3 regions of the Corynebacterium sp. SA-MJD20WY100 genome follow, and region 1 is predicted to be linked to each of the others. Evidence: riboswitches for the same ligand, from Rfam matches in the RefSeq annotation. Region 1 holds a riboswitch; each other region holds the start of a gene.

Region 1 (7,324 bases):
TAACGGCCGGGTCGCCCGCCTGGCACGAGACCGTCTGGCCACCCGTCGCAATGACGCGCTTGACCAGCGTGTTCTCATCCGGTGGCGTCAGCGAGACGTAGGACAGTGCGTCCTGAATCTTGTGGATGGTCGGGTTATCCGAGCGCGGCGAGGTATACGCGCCATTCCACGAGTCCGTGCCCTTGAAGACCACAACATCGCCCGGCTCCGGATGCTTATCCCCGTAGTAGCTGACCTTCTCGACGAAGATGCGGTCGCCCGTGCATCCCTGGCAGCCATGCAGCGTCGGTTCCATGGACGCGGACGGAATGACATACTGGCGGCCGATAGTGTTTTGCACCAAACCCACCACCGCGAGCACCGCGACGACGATGAGCAGAGTCTCTACCAGCCACGGCAGCTGCTTCTTCTGCTTCTTTTCGTTCTTCGAACAGGTCTCATCCGGCACACCCTGCACGTGCGCGTCGCCGGATGCGGGTACAGCATTATTAGTCACGGGCTACAGCCTACAACACGACTCGCCGCGTACTGCAGATTCCTCGGACGCCCGAGTCTGTCCGTCGGCTACGCACAAGGTGTAAGCCAGAAGGTGTATTTCCCCCTCCCGACGGCTAAATAAACCTTCTGGCTCACACCCTTTGGATTCTTGGCCTCTGTGCTGCTACCCCCGGCACCCCCACAGGCTGCACACTCTATTTGGCAATCCCTTGAATTCGCCCTACCACGTCATTACTTATCGAGCCATGAACTCTCTATCTCAGAACCACGTCTCACCCGTCCTCGACCTCCTTATCAACCTTGACCACGCGCCACGCGCCCATCCCGACATCGCCGACGACCTCGCCGCGCGGCGTCTCATCCGCTTAGGCAGCAAGCACGCCGTCCGGGTGAGCGACTGGGAGCCACTCCCCCGACATCTCCAGTGGACGCTGCGCTGCGTCGCCATCGGCCGCGAGCTCTACAAGGGAGTGCTCATCGCCCGCTCCGCCGGCTTACTCCACGGGCTGTGGACGCTTTCGGTCGCCTACGACCATGTCCATATAGCAGTACCCGGCGGCCACAGTCGTTCCAAACGAGCCTGGCCGAAGTTCTCGAAGTACCACAAGAGCCCTATCCTTCCCGACGAAATCGACATCCTTCACGGGGTCCGTGTCACCACGCGCGCACGGACCTGCGTCGACATCGCACGCTTCGAAGGATTCCGCGCAGGACTCGCCGCCATGGACAGCTTCCTTCGCACCGGTGGTCGCAAAGCTGAGCTGCGCGCCGCCATCGAACGCGCCCGCCGATGCAAAGGCATCGCCCACGCCCGCCGCGCGTACGCGGAGGTCGACCCCAAGTCTGAGTCTGCCTATGAATCGTATTTCCGCGCCATGTACCTCGATGGGGCGTTTCCCAGTGCCAAGCGGCTCACGGTCCAGGGTAGGGTCGAGCCGTATCGCGTCGATTTCATCGTGAATTCTTTCCTCATCGTCGAAATTGACGGGGACATCAAGTATCAGCAGAATGCACAGGCGGCGCTCGTCCAGGAACGCAAGCGTGAACGCGATCTGACGAACAAGGGCTACCGTGTCATCCGCTTCGATCCCATGCAGTTGCTACGCAAGCCGGATGAGTGCATCCGCATTCTCGAGCAGGCGCTGAACGAACAGGCGTCCGGTCCCCGCTCGGTGGCCTAGTCTCTGCTGCTGTAGCAAAGGGTGTACGCCACAAGGTGTATTTCGCCCCTCCAGAGGGGGAAATAAACCTTCTGCCTCACACCTTTTGGGTAACACGCATCGAGTCAGCGCGACGCTGAGCGCTCCCGCAGCACTCCCCGCGCGACCTCGAGCAGCCACTCGTCCGCCCAGTCGCGGCCAAGCTTGCCGTCAACGTAGAAGCCCTGCTCGAAGTAGGACACGTGCGTATAGCCGAAGTCGCCAGCGACGCGCAGCGAGTTGATGGTTCCTTGGTTGGCTGGATCCGCCATCGCCGCGTCGAGACCCGCGGCGTGTTGAAGCTGCGCGACGAGCTGCGTCGTGACCTGCTTGGCCGCGCGCTGGCGCAGCTGCGTGGGCGTGTCCAGCTTCGGCACGAGTCCCAGGTGATAGGCCTGCCAGTAGACGGACTCGGCGGCATCGACGGCCTTGAAGCCCTCGACTGCTACGTCGAACCAGGCGCCCGCCTCAGGACTTATCGAGTTCAGCGGCTCGGACGCGCCCTCAAGCACCGGGATGAGGTAGTCCGACATCGCGCCCTCATACGCAAGGTTGGGCAACGCCGCGATGAGCCCGATGCCCACGAGCTGCTCAATAGACAGTCCCGGGTGCGTATGCGACTCGAGAATCAGGTAGTACTGGGACAGCTCCGCCACGGTCGCCACGAGTGCGGGCACCTGGAGGATGGACGCACCCGACTCGTCTAGGGCCGCGCCCACTTCTTTGCCCTCTGACATCCCGGCGAGGAAGCGCTTCCACCACGCGGGGCGTTAACGTATCCGAGGGGCCTTCCCATTCGACGCGATTGGCGTAGTCTGCGATATCGCGCACGATGGTGTCCGAGGGAGTCGCGCATGCCATGTCCGTGTTATTGCACAGGGAGACAACCTTGCCCTCCATGCCTGCGAAGTTTCCGGGGCGCTGGCCGGTCATGCCCTCGCGACCAGCGCTCACGCCCGTCCCGCCGTCGAGGATGATCTCGCCATTCGCCGCGCGTGTGCCCGCGGGCACCGGACCGTAGAGCTTTGCGGGTCGTGCCGGTGGGGCGCCGAGCCGTGCGCGGCCGGGGTCGGCAACAAGGATGACCGCGGCGACATCGTCAGGCGTCACGTCCTTCACGCGGCCGGCGGAAATCTCTGCGGCGATATCACCGGCGACCGAGGCACCCTGGGAGTAGCCAATCACCATGTAGCGCGTGGAAGGGCACGCACGCTCGACGTACTCGAGCTCGCGGCGCGCGTCCTCGACGCCTGCACGCACGGATTCACCATAGGTCGCGGCTTCCGAACCCAGCGCGTTGGGTTGGAAAGCGCTGAATCGGCCGAGGGAGGCCGGATATTGGATATTCGTACCGCTCACATCATCTGCGCCGAGACGAATCTGGAGCGTATCCACGGGATTCCACCCGCTGAAGTCGAGCCCCACCGGCTCCGCGGTGTAATACCGCGCGCTAAATCCCGTGCCGGCCGCCTGCAGAACGTGAATGGCCGTGCACTGGCGTGCGACCGCGCGCGGGGTCGCATGCACCGAAAGCACGGCAATCGCAGCGACCCGAAGGCAGGCAAGCACAGAGCGGAGAGCAGAGGCAGTCACGAGGGAATTCTAAGCCGTGCCGCGGAGCCCCACATAAAACGGCGAAACCGCCCCGCTCCAGTACAGGAGACGAGGCGGTAACAGCGCGCTAGAACTAGCGGCGCTCCTTGATGCGAGCCTTCTTGCCACGCAGGTCGCGCAGGTAGTACAGCTTCGCACGGCGGACACGGCCACGGCGAACGACCTCGATGGAGGCGATGTTCGGGGAGTGCACCGGGAAGGTACGCTCGACGCCGATACCGAAGGAGACCTTACGGACGGTGAAGGTCTCGCGGATGCCAGCGCCCTGGCGGCGGATGCAGACACCCTTGAACAGCTGGGTACGCTCGGTGGTGCCCTCGATGACCTTGACGTTGACGTCAAGGGTATCGCCCGGGCGGAAGTTCGGGATATCCTCGCGCAGCGAGGCCTTGTCCAGCAGATCAATCTTGTTGGTCATTGATTTTCCTTTTCAATTTGAGACAGAGGACCCAAGCGCTTCCGCACGGAAGCTGACCGGTTCGTGCCTGTTACATAGAACAGCCATCTATTGTTCCATAACCCCTGCACCCAAACAAAATCTCTCAAATCGCTGACAAACCCGAGGCCTTGTGTTTAGTCTAGGACTTGCACTTATCCCCACGGGAGCCCGCATGGAAGCGGGCTGAGATGGCCGCTGGAACCGCGGCCGCACCGTTCGAACCTGTCTGGTTAGCACCAGCGAAGGAAGAGAGGTCAGGCCCATGTCGGCTACCCATGAGCAAGAAATCCACCCCAAGCACTCCTACTCGCCGATCCGTGAGAAGGGTCTCGAGGTCCCGGAAACCGAAATCCGACTCGACGACTCCCCCACCGGCCCCAACGAGCCTTTCCGCATCTACCGCACCCGCGGCCCGGAGTGCGATCCCACGCAAGGGCTTCCGCCCCTGCGGAAAGCGTGGATCGAAGAGCGTAACGACACCGAAGAATACGAGGGCCGCGCACGCGATCTCGCTGACGACGGCAAGTCTGCCCAGAAGCGTGGTGCCGCGTCCCAGGAATGGAAGGGCGAACGCCGCGCTCCAAAGCGGGGAACCCAGCGCGTCACCCAAATGCACTACGCCCGCCAGGGCATTATCACCAAGGAAATGGAATTCGTCGCCCTGCGCGAGCACTGCGATCCAGAGTTCGTCCGCTCCGAGGTCGCCCGCGGGCGCGCCATCATCCCCAACAACATCAACCACCCCGAGTCCGAGCCCATGATCATCGGCCGGAAGTTCCTCACCAAGATCAACGCCAACATCGGCAACTCGGCGGTCACAAGCTCCATCGAGGAAGAAGTGTCGAAGCTGCGCTGGGCCACCCGCTGGGGCGCGGACACCGTCATGGATCTCTCCACGGGCGACGATATCCACACGACCCGCGAGTGGATCCTGCGCAACTCCCCCGTCCCCATCGGCACGGTGCCCATCTACCAGGCACTGGAAAAGGTAAACGGCATCGCGGAGGACCTCACCTGGGAGATCTTCCGTGACACCGTCATCGAGCAATGCGAGCAAGGCGTGGACTACATGACCATCCACGCCGGCGTGTTGCTTCCCTACATTCCGCTCACCACCGAGCGCGTCACCGGCATCGTCAGCCGCGGCGGTTCCATCATGGCCGGCTGGTGCCTCGCCCACCACAAGGAATCCTTCCTTTATGAGAACTTCGACGAGCTCTGCGAGATCTTCTCCCGCTACGACGTCGCCTTCTCCCTCGGCGACGGCCTGCGCCCCGGCTGCCTCGCGGACGCCAATGACACCGCGCAGTTTGCGGAGCTGAAGACCATCGGCGAGCTCACCCGTCGCGCCTGGGAGTACGACGTCCAGGTCATGGTCGAGGGCCCCGGCCACGTCCCGCTCAATATGATTCAGGAAAACAACGAGCTGGAGCAGGACTGGGCTTCCGATGCCCCCTTCTATACCCTCGGTCCCCTCGTCACCGATATCGCGCCCGGCTACGACCACATCACCTCGGCCATCGGTGCGGCCCACATCGCGATGGGCGGCACGGCGATGCTCTGCTACGTCACGCCGAAGGAGCACCTCGGCCTGCCCAACCGCGACGACGTGAAGACCGGCGTGATTACGTATAAGTTGGCGGCCCATGCCGCCGATGTCGCCAAAGGTCATCCCGGAGCCCGCGCCTGGGACGACGCGATGAGCAAGGCCCGCTTCGAGTTCCGCTGGCACGACCAGTTCGCGCTCTCCCTCGATCCGGATACCGCGCAGGCCTACCACGACGAAACCCTGCCGGCCGAGCCTGCGAAGACCGCCCACTTCTGTTCCATGTGCGGCCCGAAGTTCTGCTCCATGCGCATCAGCCAGGACATTCGCGACACCTTCGGCGCGAAGCTCGGCATGCCCACCATGCCTGCGCCCGCTGGCGCGTCCGCAGAAGCAGCAGGAGAAGCCCTCAAAGCCGCCGAATTCCGCGCCGCCGGCTCCGAAATCTACCAGGAGGTTTAATCCATGCGCGCCGATCTGCGCTGTTACTTTGTCACAGGCTCCGAGCCTGCCGGTGCCCTCGCCCGCCGCGCCGCCGCAGCCGCTTCAGGTGGGGCCGGGGTCATCCAGGTACGTTCGAAACCCATTTCGGCGCGCGATCTCTATGACCTGGGTGCGGCGGTATCCACCGCCGTCCACGCCGCGAATCCAGACACCGCCGTCGTCATCGACGACCGCGTCGACGTCGCCCTCGCCCTGCGCGAGGCGGGCTTTCCCGTCGCCGGTGTCCACCTGGGTCAGGACGATCTCCCCGTCCGCGCGGCCCGCGCGCTCCTCGGCCCCGACGCCCTCATCGGGCTCACCACCGGCACCCTGGCCCTCATCGAGGATGCCAACCAGTACGCGGACGTCCTCGACTACGTCGGCTGCGGTCCTTTCCGTGCCACCCCCACAAAGGACTCCGGCCGCCCACCGCTGGGGCTCGAGGGCTATCCCGCCATCGTCGCCGCCTCGCAGCTGCCCGTCGTCGCTATCGGCGACGTCACTGCTGACGACGCAGCCGACCTCGCCGGCACCGGCGTCGCGGGCGTCGCCGTCGTCCGCGGCATCATGCATGCCGACGATCCGGCCGCCTACTGCACGCGGATCCGCGACGCGTTCTCGGAGAAGAACGCATGAGCCGCGTCGTCATCGTCGGTGCCGGCATCGTTGGGCTCACCACCGCCGTCGAGCTCGCGAACGCCGGCCACAACGTCACGGTTCTTGATCCCGCGCCTGCCTCCGGCGCCACGCACCACGCTGGCGGCATGCTTGCGCCCGCCGCCGAGGTCGTCTATCAGCAAGACCCGCTCTTCCCGCTCATGCAGGCGGCCGGCGCCTGGCACCCGCGGCTTATCGAACTCGTCGCAGCGCACACGGACCTGCCCACCGGATACCGCACCGAGGGCACCCTCGTCGTCGCCGCGGACCGCGCGGACGCGCAACATCTCTCCGAACTGCTCGACTACCAGACCGCCCACGGCATGGAGGTCGAACGCATCACGACCCGAGCCGCCCGTTCCATGGAGCCTGCGCTCTCCCCGCGTCTCGCCGGTGCCGTCTCCATCCCCGGCGACACGCAGCTCTTCCCGCGGATGTTCGCCGCGGCCGCCCTCGACGCCGTGCGCAATCTCGGCGCCGACGTCCGCACCGAGCGTGTCACCCGTATCACCCCAGACGGCGAGGTCACCACCGACCAGGGCACCCACCACGCTAACGCTGTGGTGCTCGCAGCCGGACTCGGCGCCGCCCACATCAACGGCTGGTACGAGGACACGAACCCGCTTCAGCTGCGTCCCGTCTATGGCGACATTCTGCGTCTCCGCGTACCCGAGTCTCTCCAGCCGCTTGTCACTCGCGTTGTCCGCGGCTTCGTCGAGGACCGCCCCCTCTACGTCATCCCCCGCGTCGACGGCACCATCGCAGTGGGAGCGACAACCCGCGAAGACGACCTTCCCCGCCGCGTCGGCAGCGTCTACGACCTGCTCCGCGACGCCATCCGCGTCGTCCCCGGCCTCGAGGAATGCGAACTCCTCGAAGTCACCACCG
Region 2 (7,324 bases), on a different contig from region 1:
GTGTGGTGCGCAATCCAATCCTTGTGAAGGGACATCTCGACGGCGAGGCACTCGGCGGCACCCGAGGCCCAATGCAGCTGCGCGTCGGCGTCCGGTGCGAGGCCGGCTAAGCGCGCCAGCGCCTTCGAATACCGGTTGAGGTACTGCGCGTCCTGCGCCAGGTAAAAGGCGAAGTCCTCTTCGCGCAGCGTGCCGGTACCGAGCGCCTGGATGAAGGGCAGCTGCGTGATGGACTGCCAGGCGTCGCCGGTGAGCTCCCAGAGGCGGGCCGTCTCCGGGCCTGCAGCGGGAACGTGGGGCGCGGGGGCGGCCGCGGTACTCGTGACATCGCTGTAGAAGCGCGCCGGCACGGTGGAAGCCGCCGCCGCGAGGCGGCGGGCGCGGTGCCCATGGTCGACGGGGCCGTGACCCTGGCCGACCTCAAGGGCGGCCGCGTGGGAGATGGCCTCGTGGAGCCAGCGGGTGGACCAGGAGAGGGCATCGGAAAGCGAGTCGCCCGCGCCGAGCCGGGTGGCCAACGCTGAGGAGAGAGAACACCCCGTGCCGTGGGTGTGCGGGGTGTCCACGCGCGGGCAGGAGACACGACGGACGGCGCCATCCGGGGTGACGAGGGCATTATCGGCGAGGTCGCCGCGCAGGTGCCCGCCCTTGACGATGACGGTGGTGCGAGTGCTGGCGGACCATGCGGTGGCGTGGGCGATGGCCTCCTCGAGCGTGGTGGCCTCGGCCGTGTGGGTGAGCACGGCGAGCTCCTTGAGGTTGGGCGTGACCACGGTGGCACGTGCGCACAGCTCGCGCACGGCGGCCTCCGCGTCGCGGTCGAGAAGACGGAAGCCGCTTGTGGCCACCATGACGGGGTCGAGGACCACGGGCACGTCCGATAGTTGGTCGAGAAAGCGTGAGACCTCCGCCACGATGGCGGCGCTGCCCAACATGCCAATCTTCACCGCGTCAATGGTGACGTCTGAGGCCACGGCGGTAAGCTGCGCGCGGAGGAACTCGACCGGCGGGGTGTGGACCTCGCGCACGCCCTGGGTATTCTGCGCGACGAGAGCGGTCACGGCGGACATGCCGTAGCCGCCTGCTGCGGCGATGGATTTCAGGTCTGCCTGGATGCCGGCCCCGCCCGTGGGGTCCGTTCCGGCGATGGAGAGTACGCGGGGTACTGCAGGAATGCGCGCCGAAGCAGGCGCGCCAATAACGGCGTCGTTCACAACGATCCCTTCGCTAGCTCTAACTCAGTGCAGGTTCAATGGGTGTTTTCTCAGCCGCGGCTTCGAGCCTTGGCACCCCATGTTGCGCTCTCGACACTAACAAAGCACGGTGGGTGTGCGCGCGGTTTTGGGCATAAAAATCCCCCGTTCGCGATACAGCGAGACGGGGGAATGATGGGGAAGAGAAGACTTACGCGTCCTTGCCCATCTTGTTGCGGGCCAAACGCTGCTGGTCCGTGATTGCGAGGTTGCCGCGGACCGGGGAGACGGCGTTGATGAGCCAGTTCAGGGCCACGATGGCGCGGGAACGGAAGCCGACGAGGTATGCGACGTGGAGAGCCAGCCAGGCGATCCATGCCGGGAAGCCGGTCATTTCGGTCTTGCCCATCTTCACCACAGCGTTGAAGCGGGAGATGACGGCCATGGAGCCCTTATCGAAGTAGTCGAAGGCCTCCTTTTCGTTGGCAGTGGACTCCTCATCCAGCTTGGCCTCGATGAGCTTGGCAGCGTGTGCGCCACCCTGCATGGCGACCTGTGCCAGGCCCGGCAGACGGTTAAGACCCATCATGTCGCCGATGACGTAGACGTTGGAGTACTCGCCCAGGGTGAGGTCCTCGTTAACCGGGACGCGGCCTGCGCGGTCGGTCTCGACGCCAGCTTGTTCGGCAACCATCTTGCCCAGCGGGGAAGCGGCAACGCCGGCGGACCAGATCTTGACGCCAGCCTCGATGGTGGTCTCCTGCTCGGTCTTCATGTCCTTGTAGGTCACGGACTTCTCGTCCACGTTGGTGACCATGGCGTTGAGGCGTACGTCGACGCCCATCTTCTCCAGGGTGCGCTGTGCCTTGCGGCCCAGGCGCTTGCCGAACGGCGGCAGGACCTGCGGTGCACCGTCGAGGAGGTAAATCTTCGCAGACGACGGCGAGAAGTTGGAGAACTGGCCGTTGAAGGAGCGCTTGGCCATCTCGGCGATCTGGCCGGTGAGCTCGACGCCGGTCGGGCCGGCACCGACGATGACGAAGGTGAGGAGCTTCTCGCGCTCTGCCGGGTCATCGGTAAGCTCTGCCTTCTCGAAGGCGGCAATGATGTTGGCACGCAGCTCGAGTGCGTCATCCAGGGTCTTCATGCCCGGCGCGAACTCGGCGAAGTGGTCGTTGCCGAAGTAGGACTGGCCAGCGCCAGCGGCGACGATGAGGGAGTCGTACTCGAAGGTGCGCTCGGTGTCGTCCAGGGCCGCGGTGACGGTCTGGGCTTTGATGTCGATGTTCGTCACGTTGCCGTTGACGAAGTGGGCGTTGTCCTGGTCGCGCAGAATCTGGCGGGTGGACGGAGCGATCTCGCCGGAGGAGACGAGGCCGGTGGCTACCTGGTAGAGCATCGGCTGGAACAGGTGGTGGTTCTTCTTGTCGATGAGCGTGACGTCAACGTCAGCGTTCTTCAAGGACTTGACGGCGTTTAAGCCACCGAAGCCTGCACCAATAACGACGACGTGGTGGCGGCCGCCGTTGGGACGGAAAGCGTTCTCAGCCATGTGTGAGTAAAACCTCTCTTGAAAAATTTAAAGCCGTGTTTTAGCTACCCGTCTAGTGTAATAGGTTGCTCCTTGGTCGGCATAGTTTAGGTCACAAAATACTCCGGGCGCGCGGCCCCGCCTGGGCGCTGCGGCGTGCTGCGCCGCCTAAACTGGCGGGTATTGTCTGTCGTTCGCCGGTTCTAATGAGTAAGGGGCACCGTGAGCCATTCCCATCTTGACGCCATTGATGCGCAGCTGTGGCCAGGCGTGGCGGAGGTGCCCGTTGCGCGCTTTGGCGCGTGGCGTGCCCGGCGCGCGGAGGCTCAGTTTGCGCAGGCCTGCGACGCGGCGGGACTGGTGCTCGAAGGCGCTGACGCTGACCTGCGGGTCGCGCACGACGCGCTCTTCGACCGCCTCGCGCACGGCGGTTGGGTAGGCTTCGCGGAGTCCTACCTCGCCGGCGAGTGGACGACGCCGGACTCCGCGCATCTCGTGTGTGTCCTCAAGCGCCTGCTCGGTGCTGGGTACGCACCCAAGACCCCCGCAGTGCCCGAATCGCCCGCGACGGGCGGGGAGCTGCCCACAGAGCTAGTCAAGCTCTACGCCGGGGATCGCGTGAGCCACCAGGGCGGCATCTTTTCCACGGGCGTGCCCACGACGGTCCGCGAGTCTGTGCCGGCCTATGAGCGCTCCGGCGCCAAGGAGCACTTCGTCGACGTCACCCATCTGTCGGAGCCCACCGCCGTCGACCGCGAGGATTTGCGCTCTGCCCAAGAGCGCTCCGCAGCCTGGCTTGCCGATGCCACCCGTGTCGGCGCCGGCTCCCACGTCCTGGTTTTCCCGGCGACGGGTCTTCAGGCCGCCGTTCAGGCGGCCGAGCGCCGCGCCGTCGTCGATATTCTTACGGCTGACCCCGCGCGCGCCGAGGCGGTTCGCGAGCATCTCGTGCTCGCTGGCGTCTCTGACAACGTGGCTTGCCAGGATATCGAGCACCTCGTGCCGAGCCCGCAGGAATGGCGCGGCCGGTATGACGCGATCATTTCCATCGAGGCCCTGGAATCCCTGGGCAGTCGGGAGCGTGGACGCTACGTGCAGGCTATCGACCGGCTGCTCGATGCCAGCGGCCGCGCCGTGATCCAAACGACCGTCGCCACCGAGCAGATGACCGGCCCCGGCCGCGACGCGCTGGAGGCGCTCAAGGCCTACGTGTGGCCCGGTCTTGGACTGCTCACCGTCGCCGAGGTCAACAAGCTGGTCGAGCGTAGCACCGGCCTGCGCATTGTGGCCCAGACCCACACCGGACCGCACTACCGAGAGTCGCTCGAGCACGAGCGTTCCTTCTTCGTGGGCCACCTCCGCGAGGCCGCCGCCGCCGGCTTCGACCCGGTCTACCGCCGCCTGTGGACCTATCAATTCGCGCTGCGCGAGGCGCTCTTCGCGCTCGGCATGGCGGACTCCGTCCAGTTCACGCTCGTCCACCGCAATCGCGGCGGCCGCCGTTAGTCCAGCCGAGCTCGCACACGAGAAATCCCCCGCGCTCCTGTTCGAGAGCGGGGGAATTGGTCTGTGTGGGGGTTTAGACCTCGGTGAGGTCGACCTTGCTCATCTCGCGCATCGCGATGATGGCGACCAGGGAGATGGCGGAGACGATGATGAGGTAGTAGCCGACGGCGGCGACTCCCTGCGTCTTTACCAGCCAAGTGGCGATGAATGGCGCAACCGCAGCGCCCAGGATAGAGGAGACGTTGTACGCGATACCAGAACCGGTGTAGCGCACGTTGGTCGGGAACAGCTCGGGCAGGACCGCAGACATTGGGCCGAAGATGAGGCCCATAATGAACATGCCGAGCGTGAGGAAGGCTAGGACGGAACCGGTGGTCGCTGTTTCGATGTCCAGGAAGAACGGGAACGTGAAGCCGAAGGCTATCATGATGGCGGAGGTCACCGTGAGGACCGGTTTGCGGCCGTACTTATCAGCCAGCAGCGAGGCGACGGGGATGCCGGCCATGAAGGCGAAGATGGAGACCAGCTGGATTTCCAGGAACTGGATGTACGGGATGTTCAGACCCAAACCCTTGGAGCTATCGCCGATGCCGTAGGACAGGATCCAGGTGGTGACCAGGTAGAACAGCGTGTAGCAGGACACCATGACGAAGGTGCCGATCAGGGTGGGCAGCCATGCAGTCTTGAAGACCTCAAGGATGGGGGACTTGGCCTTCTTGCCGGAGTCCACAGCCTGCTGGAAGACCGGAGTTTCTTCCAGTTTCAGGCGGACGTAGAGACCGATGAGGACCATCACCGCGGAGCCCAGGAACGGCAGGCGCCAGCCCCACTCCATGAACGTGCCCGTCGTGTCGCCACGGTGGTAGTCCATGGTGGCGACCAAGGCGAGGAAGAAACCATTAGCGAGAAAGAAGCCGAACGGGGCGCCGAACTGCGGCCACATGGCGGCCGACGCACGCTTGCCGTCTTCGGCAGTCTCGGAGGCCAGCAGGGCCGCGCCGGACCACTCGCCGCCCAGGCCCAGGCCCTGGCAGAAGCGCATGAGCGCCAGCAGCGCGGGTGCGAGGATGCCCGCGGTGGCATAGGTGGGCAGGATGCCGATGATGAAGGTGGCGATACCCATGGTGAGCAGCGCGCCCACCAGGGTGGCCTTGCGGCCGATGCGGTCACCGAAGTGGCCGAAGACGACCGAGCCCAGCGGGCGGGCAACGAACGCGAGGCCAAAGGTGGCGAAGGACTGGAGCAGTGCAACCGTGGGGTCTTCGGTCTTCGGGAAGAAGAGGAAGGGGAACACGGCGACGGCAGCCGTGGCATAAATATAAAAATCGTAGAACTCGATGGTGGTGCCGATGGTCGACGCGAAAGCGATGCGTCGACGATCGTGCTTAGTCAACTGTGCCGTCGTGGTAGTGGCGGCGGGTGCTGTGGCAGTTGCGGTTGTGGTCACGGCAAGCCCTCCTTGTGCATTAAGAGAAATGAAGTTTCTATCACCCAATCGGTGAATGCGCTCAAGCTTAATATCTCACGTAATGAAATTGCAAGCTCATTGTGTGAAATTCTTTAAACTAGCCCATCGCTTTCTCCCGCGCGTTTCGTCTGCGCTCCAAGACTCCGAGGTCAACCCGAAAAATGACAACTGCCCGCCCTCGTTACAACGAAGGCGGGCAGCGGTTCCACGGCGTGTCGCATCGTTCCACAGAATGAAACGTGCGCGTTGAGACGCGGTGGGCTATGCGGGAAGGCTACGGCGTGACCACTGGGCGGGATGCGCGCTCGAGCAGCACGGCAATGGAGTCGTACGTGCGGCCGGTCATCATCTCCAAGCCCATCTCGCACGTGCGGTTGTCCGAGACAAACGCGTCGAAGTGCTCCGCGTCGAGGGAGGCGCGCTCCTCGCGGGTCGCAGACTCGACAAGCTCTGGGTGGAGCAGCCCGCGGTCGCCGGCGGTGCCACAGCACATCGCCCCCTCCGGCACCTTGGCCTCGCCGCACGCGTTGGCCAGGGCCAGCAGCGAGTCACTGATACCCATGTGGTGCGTCGAGCATGTCGGGTGGACGGCGATTTTGCCCATGGAGTGGACGATGGGCAGGTGCTCAATGACCTCGTCGCGCAGCCATTCCACGACGTCCATAATGCGCAGGTCTTCCCACAGCTCGCGGTCGGCGGGCTCGAGGGCATCCGGCACGTTGTCGAGCAGGCCATGCGTGCAGCTGGCTGCGTCCACGATAATGGGGAGCTTGCCGTGCTCCGACCAGTGCCACAGGTCGCGCACGATCTTCTGCGCCTGGTACGTGAAGCCCTCCGTGTAACCCTTGGAGGACCATGGCGTGCCACAGCAATCGCCCGTCACGTCGTTCGGAATCCATACCGGCTGGCCGGCGCGGCGGCCGAGCTCCACGATGGCGCGCGGCAAGTCGACGGAATCCGGCGCCGCACCCGCCGGGCGGCCAAAAATGCGGTTGATGCAGGCGGGGAAGTACACGGCGCCCGCGCCCTCACGCGGGGTCTCTGGCAGGCGCGAGGCGCCCTTGGGTAGCGGACCCGGCACCGTGGGCAGTAGGTCCGGGCTCACGACGTTGCGCGCGAGGTTCGCACCGAGCTCGAGCGGCTGATGCGGAATCTTATTCGCAGAAATGATGCCGGCGCGGGCAAGCTTCTCCACGACGTCCCACTTCTGGGCAGTGGTGAGAGCGACTTTTTCCGACTTCGGCGTAGCCTGCTGGCGGCGCAGCTGCTTCATGACGGCACCAGTGTCGATGCTGATCGGGCACGGAATGGAGCACGTGCCGTCCGCGGCGCACATGTCCACGGCGTCGTACTGGTACTCCTCCTGCAGCTTGGCCAGGACCTCGGAACCCTCCGGCTGGCGGGCCATCTCGCGGCGCAGCACAATGCGCTGGCGCGGGGTCACGGTTGCGTGTCGCGACGGGCACACCGGTTCACAGAAGCCGCACTCCACGCACGGATTGATGGTGTCTTCGACCTTGGGGAAGGACTTGAAGTTCTTGAGGTGCACCTTCTCGTCGCGCGTGAGTTTGACGTTGGGCGCGAGGATTCCGTGCGGGTCGAGCATATGCTTAACCTCCCACATGA
Region 3 (7,324 bases), on a different contig from region 1:
ACCGTCGCGTCATTAACCGCAATAACCGCTTGAAGCGCATGATTGATCTCGGTGCCCCCGAGATCATCGTGAACAACGAGAAGCGCATGTTGCAGGAGTCGGTCGACGCCCTCTTCGACAACGGTCGCCGCGGCCGCCCGGTCACGGGCCCCGGTACCCGTCCGCTGAAGTCCCTGAGCGACCTGCTCAAGGGTAAGCAGGGTCGTTTCCGTCAGAACCTGCTGGGTAAGCGCGTCGACTACTCCGGTCGTTCCGTTATTATCGTCGGTCCGCAGCTCAAGCTGCACGAGTGTGGTCTGCCGAAGCTCATGGCTCTCGAGCTCTTCAAGCCTTTCGTTATGAAGCGCCTGGTGGAAAACGATTACGCGCAGAACATCAAGTCCGCCAAGCGCATGGTCGAGCGCCAGCGCCCTGAGGTGTGGGACGTCCTCGAAGAGGCCATCTCCGAGCACCCGGTCATGCTCAACCGTGCACCGACCCTGCACCGCCTGGGTATTCAGGCCTTCGAACCGAAGCTCGTCGAGGGTAAGGCTATCCAGCTCCACCCGCTGGCCTGTGAGGCCTTCAACGCTGACTTCGACGGCGACCAGATGGCAGTCCACCTGCCGCTGTCCGCCGAGGCTCAGGCTGAGGCTCGCGTGCTCATGCTTGCTTCGAACAACATTCTGTCCCCGGCGTCCGGTAAGCCGCTGGCTATGCCGCGTCTGGACATGGTTACCGGCCTGTACTACCTCACCATGGACAAGGGCCCGGACGAGATCGGCGGCGAGGGTCGTTACACGCCGGCTACCACCGATCAGCCGGCTACCGGTATTTTCTCCTCCTACGCTGAGGCTCTCATGGCTCGCGACCGCGGCGTCGTTGGCTTGCAGGCTCCGATCAAGGTGCGTATCTCGCACTTGCGTCCGCCGGCAGACATCGAGGCTGAGCAGTTCCCGGACGGCTGGAACAAGGGCGACACCTGGATGGCTGACACCACCATCGGTCGCATCATGTTCAACGAGCTGCTGCCGTGGAACTACCCGTACCTCGAGGGCGTCATGGTCCGTAAGGGCGGCTCCGATAACAAGGTCCTGCTCGGTGACGTCGTCAACGACCTCGCCAACAAGTACCCGATGATCACCGTTGCTCAGGTGCTGGACAAGATGAAGGACGCTGGCTTCTACTGGGCCACCCGTTCCGGCGTTACCATCACCATGGACGACGTTCTGGTCCTTCCGAACAAGCACGAGATCCTCGAGTCTTACGAGAAGGAAGCTCAGCGCATCGAGCGCAAGTACTACGAGCAGGGTGCGCTTACCGAGCGCGAGCGCTACGACCGCCTTGTCGAGCTGTGGAAGAACGCCACGGACGAGGTCGGTAACGCGGTCGAGAACCTCTACCCGGATGACAACCCGATTCCGATGATCGTGAAGTCCGGTGCTGCCGGTAACATGCGTCAGATCTGGACCCTGGCCGGTATGAAGGGCATGGTCGTGAACTCGCACGGTGACTACATCACCCGTCCGATTAAGACCTCCTTCCGCGAAGGCCTGTCCGTTCTCGAGTACTTCAACAACTCGCACGGCTCCCGTAAGGGCCTGGCCGATACCGCACTGCGTACCGCCGACTCGGGCTACCTCACCCGTCGTCTGGTCGACGTCGCGCAGGACGTCATCGTCCGCGAAGAGGACTGTGGCACCCGCCAGGGCGTTCGCGTCCCGATCGGCGAGGTTTCCGGCGACAAGGTCGTCATGCACGAGCTGTGGGAGACCTCCGCGTCTGGCCGCGTCGTTGCCTCTGACGTGAAGAACGAGGCCGGCGAGGTCATCGCCGAGGCCGGTTCTGACCTCACCGAGGAGCTCACCCAGAAGCTGCTCGACGCTGGCATCACCGACCTCAAGGTCCGCTCCGTGCTTACCTGCCAGACCCCGGCCGGTGTCTGCGCGAAGTGCTACGGCAAATCCATGGCCTCTGGCCAGCTGGTCGACATCGGCGAGGCCGTCGGCATCGTCGCCGCCCAGTCCATTGGTGAGCCGGGTACCCAGCTCACCATGCGTACGTTCCACCAGGGTGGTGTCGGTGGCGACATTACCGGTGGTCTGCCGCGTGTTCAGGAGCTCTTCGAGGCTCGTAACCCGAAGAACCGCGCCCCGATCGCTTCGGTCGACGGCACGATCTCCCTCTCTGATGAGGGCAACTTCTGGACGCTGACCATCACCCCGGACGACGGTTCGGACAATGTGGTCTACGAGAAGCTGTCGAAGCGCCAGGGCCTGGCTCAGGTCCGTCGCCCGATGGAGTCCAACCCGGACGCCATGATTGAGCGCTCTCTGCGCGATGGTGACCATGTCACCACCGGCGAGCGCCTCATGCGCGGTGCGGCTGACCCGCACGACGTCCTCGAGGTCCTCGGTCGCCGTGGTGTTGAAAAGCACCTCATCGACGAGGTGCAGGCCGTCTACCGTACGCAGGGTGTGGCCATCCACGATAAGCACATCGAGATCATCATCCGCCAGATGCTGCGTCGCGGTACCGTCATCGACGCGGGCTCCACGGAATTCCTGCCAGGCACGCTGGTTGACCTCTCTGAGGCCAAGCAGGTCAACGCCAAGCAGGTCGCCGAGGGCGGCGAGCCCGCCCAGCTCCGTTCGGAGATCATGGGTATCACCAAGGCGTCGCTGGCCACCGAGTCCTGGCTGTCGGCCGCCTCCTTCCAGGAGACGACCCGCGTCCTCACCGACGCCGCTATCAACAAGCGCTCCGATCAGCTCATTGGCCTGAAGGAGAACGTCATCATCGGTAAGCTCATCCCGGCCGGTACCGGTATCTCGCGCTACCGCAACATCACCGTCAAGCCGACGGAGGCTGCCCGCAACGCGGCATACTCCATTCCGACGTACGGTGATTCCATCTATGGCGACGACGGCTTCGGTGAGTTCACCGGCGCCTCCGTCCCGCTGGACGAGGACTTCACCTTCTAGTTCTCGCCCCGGCCCCGCCTGGCACCACTGCCAGGCGGACCAGTACTTCAAGCTTGGTCTGCTTTAATTTCGCAAAGCCCCGGCTTCCTTCGCCACCGCATGTGGCAGGGAAAGCCGGGGCTTTGTGCTGCGCTGTGACCGAAATAGGGCAGAATTACCATCCTTGGGAATGTCTACTCGCAATAGACATCGATAGTCGACTGATGGGCATGAAGCACTCCGCTGCCATCAAAAGCTGAAGGATGAAGCCAAACGAGGCAGTCTTGAATTTGAGGAAATCGCCCTTACTCGCCATGATGCCTACCGGGAGGGCAACACCACCCGAGCGCTCGGCAGGCACCGCGAGATCGACGATGTGACAGCGAAAAAGTTCTTGGATCAATTTGCGCAGGAACGAGGAAAGGGTGGGTGGAGATAATGGCCAAGACGTACACAGTTACCGCAGAACGAGGCACCAGTGACGTGTGGGTGCTGGAATGCGCCGAGCTGGGAGCTGTGTCGCAGACTAAGCGACTAGCCCATGCCGCCGACGAGATCCGGGAAACCATGGCCTATTAGGCAGGAGTAAGCCCAGACGAACTCAACATCGTGGTTGAAGTCATTTTCCCCTCCAATCGCGCTGAGCTAAATCCACGCGCGGACAAGCAGCGCGAAGAAGCCGCACGGCTTACGGCTGAGGCGAAAGAAAGCACCCGTGAGCTTGCTGCTGCGATGAAGAAGTCTGGAATGACGGTACGCGACATGGGCGAGATTCTTGGCGTGTCCTATCAAAGGGCACAAAAGCTTGCTAGCGCGTGAAAAAACTGTTGTCAGCCATTGCCCCATCCGCGTGCTTTCGAGGGAGTGGCGGCTGTTAAGATAAAGATGTTTTCCACCCCATCGCCAGCTTTGGCTGAGTGATGGGGTGTAAACACCACTTAAATTTCACACGTGACACGGGTGCTCCGCGCAGGCGGGGCTGAGATGCCGCAGCAGCTAGCGAGTGACATGGACTCGCTCAGTGCTGCATCGGCGAACCGTCGAACCTGATCCGGATAATGCCGGCGATAAGGGAGGAATCATGAGCGCGACATCTGCGCCCGCAACCGCTACTACTTCGACCCCGCGCCGCTCACTGCGCTGGCGCGTGGTGGACATCATCGTCGCCACCGTGCTGGCGGTGGCCTGCGGCCTCATCTTCGTTTTCTGGAACTCTGTGGGCTACGCCTGGTACATGGCCATGGATGCCCTCACGCCGGGCCTGGGCGGCCTGGCCACGGGTATCTGGTTGATTGGCGGCGTGCTGGGCGCACTCATCATCCGCAAGCCGGGGGCGGCTGTCTACGTTGAGGTGCTCGCGGCATCGGTCTCTGCCGTGATGGGCAGCCAATGGGGCTGGTCCACCATTTACTCGGGCCTCGCCCAAGGCATCGGCATTGAGCTTGTCCTCATCGTTTTCGCATACCGCAAATTCGGCCTGGGCATCGCCATGCTCGGCGGCGCACTCGCCGGTGTGGGCGCGTGGTGCCTTGAGCTGTTTACCTCCGGCAACCTGGCTAAGGGACCGGAGTTCCTCATTATCTACCTGGTCTGCTTGATCATCTCGGGCACCATCCTGGCCGGCGTCGTCGGCCACCTGCTTACGCGTGCCCTGGCGGCCACGGGTGCTCTCGACCGCTTTGCTGTAGGCCGCGAAGCCCGCGCCAAGTAGCCGCGTAGTTTTGGTTGTCTATGACGACTCAGATCACCCTGCGCGGCTTCGGGTGGACCCACGCGGGCCGCGCGACTCCCGCATTGGACGGTATTGACCTCGACATCGCCCCGGGCGAGCGAGTCTTATTGTGCGGGGATTCCGGCTCCGGTAAATCCACGCTCCTGGCCGCGCTCGCCGGCGTTCTTGGCGGCGACGAGGACGGGCAGCAGGTAGGCCACCTCACGCTGAACCCGCAGACCCCGGCCGGGCTCGTTCTCCAGGATCCGGACTCGCAGGTTATCGCGGCCACTGTGGGCCGCGACGTGGCTTTTGGCTGCGAGAACCTCGGCCTGCCGCGCGCGGAGATATGGCGGCGCGTCGAACACGCCCTGGACCTCGTAGGCCTGGATGTGCCGCTTGACCACCCCACCCAACGCCTGTCCGGTGGACAGAAGCAGCGCCTCGCGCTCGCCGGGGTCATTGCCATGGGCGCCGGGCTCATCTTGCTCGACGAGCCGACGGCCAACCTCGATCCGCAGGGCGCGCGCGACGTGGTCGCGGCCGTCGAGCGGATCGTCCGTGCCACGGGAGCGACGTTGGTCGTGGTGGAACACCAGTATTCTGCGTGGGCCGGCCTGCTGGATCGCGCGGTGCGCCTGGACCGGGGGCGCATCGTCGAAGACGGCGCATACGGAGCGGTGACGGCCGCGCGCGCCGTAACCGGCTTGCCCGTCGCCGTGCCCGCCCCGGCAGATGCCGAGGCCGCGCTGTGGTCGAACAACCTTGTGACGCGCTTCGGCCCGCCCCGCAGCGTGCGTGTTCCGCAGGGGTATTCCACCGTCATCACGGGTGCGAACGGCTCTGGGAAAACCACGTGGTTGATGACCATGGCGGGCCTGCTTCCCAGCTGCGGCGGCGAGATTGGCGTGGCCGAGTCCGTGCGGCGCGGGCTGCGCGGCGAGCCTTCGACATGGCGCTCGCGCGACCTGGCTCAGCGCCTCGGCGTCGTATTTCAAAATCCAGAGCACCAGTTCGTCGCCCGCACCGTGGGCGAGGAGATGCGTGTCGGTCCGGGCGTGATGGGTACTTCGGATGCCGCCTCTCAAGCGCGCGTGGGCGAGCTCCTCGAGCGCCTGCGGCTTACTCACCTCGTGGACGCAAACCCGTTTACTCTGTCCGGCGGGGAGAAGCGCCGGCTCTCGGTAGCCACGGCGCTCGTCGCCGCGCCGTCCGTGCTGCTGCTTGACGAGCCCACCTTCGGCCAGGATCCCACGACCTTCGCAGAGCTCGTGCGCATGTTGCGTGAGCTCGCGAACGAGGGCACGACGCTGGTCTCCATTACCCACGACCCGCTATTCTTGGCGGCGCTGGGCGACCACCGCGTGACCGTCAGCGCGCACACTGGCCAGGCGGGAGGCAGTACCCATGCCTAACCTCGTACACGGCGTTAATCCGCTCACGCGCTTGGTGGCGACGTTCCTGGTCACCACGCCGATCTTGCTGACCATTGACTGGCTCTCGGCCGCCGTATCCGTCGCGGTGACGGTGCTCCTCGCTCCGCTGTGCGGGATGAGCTGGCCCCGGCTGGTACGCGCGGCGCTGCCGCTGTGGATCATCGCGCCGCTATCTGGGATATCTATGCTGCTCTACGGCAAGGAGGGCGGCGAGGTCTACTTCTCCTTCTGGCTGGTGACCGTCAGTGAGAACTCCTTGGGACTGGCAGGAGCCATCATGCTGCGCGTCTTTGCTGTCGCGTTGCCGGTGATTGTGCTGGCCCGCGATATCGACCCCACGGAGCTGGGCGACGGCCTCGCGCAAATCTGGCACCTTCCCTCCCGCTTTGTCATCGGAGCAGTCGCCGGCGTGCGCATGCTCACCTTGTTTAAGGATGACTGGGACTCGCTCGCCCGCGCGCGGCGCGCCCGCGGCATCGCGGACGTGGGGCGCATCCGGCACCTAGCCACCATGAGTTTTAGCTTGCTTGTCCTCGCGCTGCGCCGCGGCGGAAAGCTCGCCACAGCGATGGAGGCCCGCGGCTTCGGGCGCCCAGCCCCGGGCCGCCGGGCGCGCACGTGGGCGGTGGCTTCGCACCTGCGTGCCCGCGATTGGTGGGTCATGGCTGCAGCCGTGGGGGCGGCGGCATTGCCCGTCATTATTGCGGTGGCCTGCGGAACGTGGCGCTTCTTTGGCCTCTAGCGATAGTAAAGCCGCGGCGCGCGGGGACTGAAGTCCCTTAGACTGGCAGGTACGACTTCCCTGGTGCGGCACCGCATGCCCGCGGTGGCGCGCCGTACACGCAAAGGATGGACAGCGCGAAGCCTTTCGCGCGGACAACATGGACTTTGACAGTCAACTTGACCGACTTTTGACCGATACCCTCACCCTTGCGGCCTCGCGCAAGCGGCCGATGCGCCCCATGACGGTGCTCATCGACGGCCCCTCGGGCGCCGGCAAAACGTGGGCCGCAGCATCCCTGGCCGAGCGCACGGGGTGGAGGGTCGTGCACCTCGATGAGTTCTATCCCGGCTGGCAAGGGCTGGCTGCAGGATCCGAGATGGTGACCTCGCAGGTGCTGCGCGAACACAATCCGGGCTACTGGCGCTGGGACTGGGAGGCGAGCGCGCCGAGTGAATGGGCGGGACTCGACGTACGCGATGACCTCATCGTGGAGGGCGTCGGTGCCATCACC

The links. Region 1 has a riboswitch for thiamine pyrophosphate ahead of thiC (phosphomethylpyrimidine synthase ThiC). Riboswitches for the same ligand answer to the same signal wherever they lie in the genome.
Region 2: another riboswitch for thiamine pyrophosphate. It lies ahead of ABJ196_RS10940 (bifunctional hydroxymethylpyrimidine kinase/phosphomethylpyrimidine kinase); the one in region 1 lies ahead of thiC (phosphomethylpyrimidine synthase ThiC).
Region 3: another riboswitch for thiamine pyrophosphate. It lies ahead of ABJ196_RS09495 (ECF transporter S component); the one in region 1 lies ahead of thiC (phosphomethylpyrimidine synthase ThiC).

The regions. Positions count from the first base shown of each region.
Region 1 is NZ_JBCJKS010000017.1:16,036-23,359, forward strand. Features, by position in the region: gene lepB (signal peptidase I) at 1-457, opposite strand, end outside; gene ABJ196_RS09645 (DUF559 domain-containing protein) at 744-1,679, shown strand; gene ABJ196_RS09650 (hypothetical protein) at 1,784-2,362, opposite strand; gene ABJ196_RS09655 (cutinase family protein) at 2,289-3,290, opposite strand; gene rplS (50S ribosomal protein L19) at 3,385-3,729, opposite strand; TPP riboswitch at 3,901-4,016, shown strand; gene thiC (phosphomethylpyrimidine synthase ThiC) at 4,013-5,758, shown strand; gene ABJ196_RS09670 (thiamine phosphate synthase) at 5,762-6,415, shown strand; gene thiO (glycine oxidase ThiO) at 6,412-7,324, shown strand, end outside.
Region 2 is NZ_JBCJKS010000022.1:35,025-42,348, reverse strand. Features, by position in the region: gene ABJ196_RS10940 (bifunctional hydroxymethylpyrimidine kinase/phosphomethylpyrimidine kinase) at 1-1,214, opposite strand, end outside; TPP riboswitch at 1,202-1,304, opposite strand; gene ABJ196_RS10935 (NAD(P)/FAD-dependent oxidoreductase) at 1,405-2,745, opposite strand; gene ABJ196_RS10930 (class I SAM-dependent methyltransferase) at 2,947-4,230, shown strand; gene ABJ196_RS10925 (MFS transporter) at 4,304-5,677, opposite strand; gene ABJ196_RS10920 (FAD-binding and (Fe-S)-binding domain-containing protein) at 5,973-7,324, opposite strand, start outside.
Region 3 is NZ_JBCJKS010000016.1:57,757-65,080, forward strand. Features, by position in the region: gene ABJ196_RS09485 (DNA-directed RNA polymerase subunit beta') at 1-2,963, shown strand, start outside; gene ABJ196_RS09490 (hypothetical protein) at 3,552-3,761, shown strand; TPP riboswitch at 3,889-4,034, shown strand; gene ABJ196_RS09495 (ECF transporter S component) at 4,024-4,653, shown strand; gene ABJ196_RS09500 (ABC transporter ATP-binding protein) at 4,674-6,068, shown strand; gene ABJ196_RS09505 (energy-coupling factor transporter transmembrane component T) at 6,061-6,831, shown strand; gene ABJ196_RS09510 (isopentenyl transferase family protein) at 7,001-7,324, shown strand, end outside.